2 regions of the Siminovitchia sediminis genome follow, and region 2 is predicted to be linked to the other one. Evidence: a T-box and tRNA genes for the amino acid it is inferred to sense, from the RefSeq annotation. Region 2 holds a T-box; the other holds one or more tRNA genes.
What was found. A T-box is a leader RNA that pairs with one kind of tRNA and senses whether it is charged. The one in region 2 lies ahead of ACFSCZ_RS02325 (valine--tRNA ligase), so its partner is inferred to be a tRNA-Val.
Positions count from the first base shown of each region.

Region 1: it encodes a tRNA-Val, which carries the amino acid that the T-box ahead of ACFSCZ_RS02325 (valine--tRNA ligase) is inferred to sense. The anticodon was not compared.

Region 1 covers NZ_JBHUEO010000121.1:61,464-63,714, forward strand. The annotation lists gene ACFSCZ_RS19455 (YjcZ family sporulation protein) at 131-226, opposite strand; tRNA gene ACFSCZ_RS19460 (tRNA-Glu) at 454-528, shown strand; tRNA gene ACFSCZ_RS19465 (tRNA-Val) at 764-839, shown strand; tRNA gene ACFSCZ_RS19470 (tRNA-Thr) at 858-933, shown strand; tRNA gene ACFSCZ_RS19475 (tRNA-Tyr) at 956-1,040, shown strand; tRNA gene ACFSCZ_RS19480 (tRNA-Gln) at 1,108-1,182, shown strand; tRNA gene ACFSCZ_RS19485 (tRNA-Lys) at 1,184-1,256, shown strand; tRNA gene ACFSCZ_RS19490 (tRNA-Ala) at 1,279-1,351, shown strand; gene rocF (arginase) at 1,728-2,251, shown strand, end outside.
Region 2 covers NZ_JBHUEO010000004.1:192,502-194,752, reverse strand. The annotation lists gene ysxE (spore coat protein YsxE) at 1-565, shown strand, start outside; gene ACFSCZ_RS02330 (hypothetical protein) at 580-771, opposite strand; T-box leader at 906-1,131, shown strand; gene ACFSCZ_RS02325 (valine--tRNA ligase) at 1,175-2,251, shown strand, end outside.

The DNA.
Region 1 (2,251 bases), on a different contig from region 2:
GTCCGACACTCATTTGATCTACGTTAACTCATACATTGAGCCCATCATGGGAAGGGTTCAAGCCCGGCTGGAAGCTTAGAGACAGGCAGAGGGCTCCCGTCGATGCGGGAGCCCTGATTAATATAAATTTTTACCAGCCATAACCAACATATGCAGATCCAACGATGATTAAGAGGATAAACAACACAACAATCAGCGCAAATCCTGCACCATAACCCGCACTCATATATAAGGCACCTCCCTGATTTGGTAGGATTGATTAACATTTTATGAAGGAGCCAGCCTTAAGTGCAGATCAGACAAAATTTGATAGGAAAATGTGCGAATACCCAGTTGGAAAGTGCTTGAAACTTAGGGAATTACCCGTCAATCTGAAAAACCTCGAAATTTATCAAAATATGTGTTGACAAGTTGGTTGGCATTCACTATACTCTTTATTGTGCTTAAAAAAATGGCCCCTTGGTCAAGCGGTTAAGACACCGCCCTTTCACGGCGGTAACACGGGTTCGAATCCCGTAGGGGTCACCATTCTTACTTTTTAATGATGAAGCATCACAAAGCTCCGCTCACCTTAAAATTGGGAGGAGCGAGCAGAACAAGGAAGCGATGGAGAGAGGGAAGGAGCGTACATTAGTACGTGACTGACCGAGCGAATGAAGCTGACGCAGTTATGCGAAGCTCATCACAATTTTATAAAGGATGGTATGCTAAGGGCGCCTTATTACGTCCTGCGCAACGCATGCACTGGTACATCCTGTATGTCGGAGGATTAGCTCAGCTGGGAGAGCACCTGCCTTACAAGCAGGGGGTCGGCGGTTCGAACCCGTCATCCTCCACCATTTATATAAATATGGTATGCCGGCCTAGCTCAATTGGTAGAGCAACTGACTTGTAATCAGTAGGTTGGGGGTTCAAGTCCTCTGGCCGGCACCATTTTTTATTTTGCCAATTTTGAGGTGGGGTAGCGAAGTGGCTAAACGCGGCGGACTGTAAATCCGCTCCCTCCGGGTTCGGCGGTTCGAATCCGTCCCCCACCACCATTTTTTTACATAAATAGGAATGTTCATGAGAATTACGGGTAATATACTTAATGTGTTTTTAGATTGATGGGCTATAGCCAAGCGGTAAGGCAACGGACTTTGACTCCGTGATTCGCTGGTTCGAATCCAGCTAGCCCAGCCAAGAGCCATTAGCTCAGTTGGTAGAGCATCTGACTTTTAATCAGAGGGTCGCAGGTTCGAATCCTGCATGGCTCATTTTTTTATTTTATATATTGACGGGGCCTTAGCTCAGCTGGGAGAGCGCCTGCTTTGCACGCAGGAGGTCAGCGGTTCGATCCCGCTAGGCTCCATTCATTGAAAACCTTGCTTTTTTGCAAGGTTTTTTTATTGGCGCGCGCCCGGCAAGCCGTTAATTGCTGGTTGGTGGAAGTCCAACCTGAGTAAGTGCCAAGACGCTCAGTAGCTGACAGGCAACTAGTGGAGAAATCCTAAGGTTCAAGCCCTGAGATAAAGTAACTCCCTCAAAAGAGAAGGAATGGCCGCAAGGCAGCATCAACGTGACCGAAGAACCAGCATTAAAAGAGAAAGAATGGTCGCCAAGGGAAGTTCAACGAGCACGAACAAGCTGCGCCTTCTGCATATATATTCACTTTTATGTCCAGTTGAGTCATAGGCCGCTCTAAAGATAGAATAAATGCAGAGAAGAGAGAAAGAAGGAGCGAGCTTATGAGGAAGAAACTGTCGATTGTTGGCGTCCCCATGGATCTGGGGCAGTTACGAAGAGGCGTGGATATGGGACCGAGTGCCATGAGGTACGCAGATGCCGTCAAACGGTTGGAGCGCCTTGGTTATGAGGTAGAAGATTTGGGTGATATTACAATTCAAATTATAAAAGATGATAAAAATATGCAGCCCTCCCTAAGAAACTTTAAATCTATTATAAAAGCTGCTTCCCGCTTGGCAGATTGTGTGGATTCCATTATACAAAAAGACAGATTTCCCCTGGTACTTGGGGGTGACCACAGCATTGCCATTGGAACACTGGCCGGTACAGCCAAGCATTATAAGAAACTCGGTGTCATTTGGTTTGATGCCCATGGTGATTTAAACACTGATGAGACTTCTCCATCAGGAAATATTCACGGGATGCCGCTTGCGGCCAGTCTCGGTTTTGGACATCCTGACCTGACTGGGATTGGGGGATTCCAACCGAAGGTAAAGCCTGAACATGTGGTTATTATTGGGGCCCG
Region 2 (2,251 bases):
GAATGTCTATATGTCGCCGTTCCAGCTCCTGTTTTGTATGCTCTATCATGAAATTGCACTGGCTCAGAATTATTCCATACGCAAACTGCATGAGTGGTTTGAAGTGACAAAAGAACAGACAAAAGGCAGAAGTGTGATTGTTCATGGAAAAGTCTCATCGGACCATTTTTTATATGATGAAAACGGGAAGGGGTATTTTATCAATTTTGAATCTACCCGGACAGCATCTCCCATTCAGGATCTGCTTCCATTCCTATCCAGATCGTTGAGCACGTATCCCAACAAATTTCATGAAGGGCTGGAATGGCTGTCCATTTATTTAAAATACTTTCCATTTCAGAAAGAGGAAATGTTATTGTTTTTGGGATATTTGGCACATCCGGAAGGTGCCATTCATGTAGTGGATCAATATTTCTCTGCCGGTAAAAAGAAAAATGAATATCAGTTTGTTCGAGAACTGCAAAAACAATACTGGTATTTGAAAAATACCGAGTACTTAGTGATGAATATTGAACAAATGGAGCAGCAGAAAAGCGAAGAGAACGAACCTCCCCCTTCCGGTTAATATAGGAAGGGTATTTATATAATTTCATAATGGTAGGCAAGTGCCAAAGCAATAAAAATGGTTAACAGTAATACATCAATGGTGGAAGGGAATAAAACAGTCCGTATTGCTTGGAAAATGGTAAAAGGAATAATCAGCTGCCTGCACGCATCTTTAAACGTTCTGACCCAGGAGCGAAATGTATATTGGTTAAATTTTCTTTTCATTTCCAACCCTCCTCAACAGAGCTTCCTTTGATAAACTATGTAAGACTGGGCTGTTCTGTGCCTCGCAACTTTTTAGCCGATCGATTTGACTTCACATAAAAATTTTCATACTATATAAAATAGATGAATGACAATGATATGCGAAGATAGGGAAGAGTATGTTGTCATCCGCTTTCAGAGAGGGAAATGATTGCTGTGAATTTCCTAAGCCGGAACAACGGAAAGTCGCCCTTGAGCAGTTTTCGTGAACATTAAAAGTAGCGAAAGCCGGAGAAGATCCGTTAACCCATTTAAGTGCCAGGCTTTCAGTCAGCCTGTGAAAAAAGGTGGTACCGCGAATGAGCTCCCTTCGTCCTTTTCAACGAAGGGGGCTTTTTATTTTGTTTAATGAGGAGGATTTTTCATGGATAACAACCGTATTGACATGCCAACGAAGTACGATCCCATTCAAATTGAAAAAAACAGATACGCATGGTGGATTGAGGGGAAATATTTCGAGCCGAAAAATAATCCCGACCAGGAGCCATATACCATTGTGATTCCGCCGCCCAATGTAACGGGCAGGCTTCATTTGGGGCATGCGTGGGACACCACTCTCCAAGATATTTTAACCCGTATGAAAAGAATGCAGGGGTATGATGTATTATGGCTTCCGGGAATGGATCACGCAGGAATCGCCACCCAGGCAAAGGTGGAAGAACAGCTTCGCAAAGAAGGAAAAAGCCGCTATGACCTCGGACGGGAGACATTTCTCGAACAAACATGGGAATGGAAAGAGGAGTATGCGGATTTCATTCGTAAACAGTGGGCGAAGCTTGGATTGGGATTGGATTACACCCGCGAGCGTTTCACATTGGACGATGGGCTTTCCAAAGCAGTTCGCGAGGTATTCGTCCGTCTTTATAATGAAGGACTTATTTATCGCGGTGAATATATCATTAACTGGGATCCGGCTACAAAAACGGCCCTGTCTGATATAGAGGTTGTTTATAAAGATGTCCAAGGCGCTTTCTATCATATGAGGTACCCGTTGGCGGACGGCAGCGGCTCTATTGAGATTGCGACCACACGTCCCGAAACCATGCTTGGTGATACAGCTGTTGCTGTGCATCCAGATGATGAGCGCTATCAACATCTGATTGGAAAAACAGTCATTTTGCCGATTGTCGGCAGGGAAATTCCGATTGTCGCAGATGATTATGTGGACATGGAGTTTGGTTCCGGAGCCGTTAAAATTACACCGGCCCATGATCCAAATGACTTTGAAATTGGGAACAGGCATAACCTGGAACGCGTACTGGTCATGAATGAAGACGGGACGATGAATGAAAAAGCAGGCAAGTATAACGGTATGGACCGATTTGAGTGCAGAAAGCAAATTGTTAATGATCTTCAGGAAGAAGGGATCCTTTTCAAGATTGAAGAACATATGCACTCTGTCGGACATTCCGAACGGAGCGGGGCTGTTGTAGAACCATAT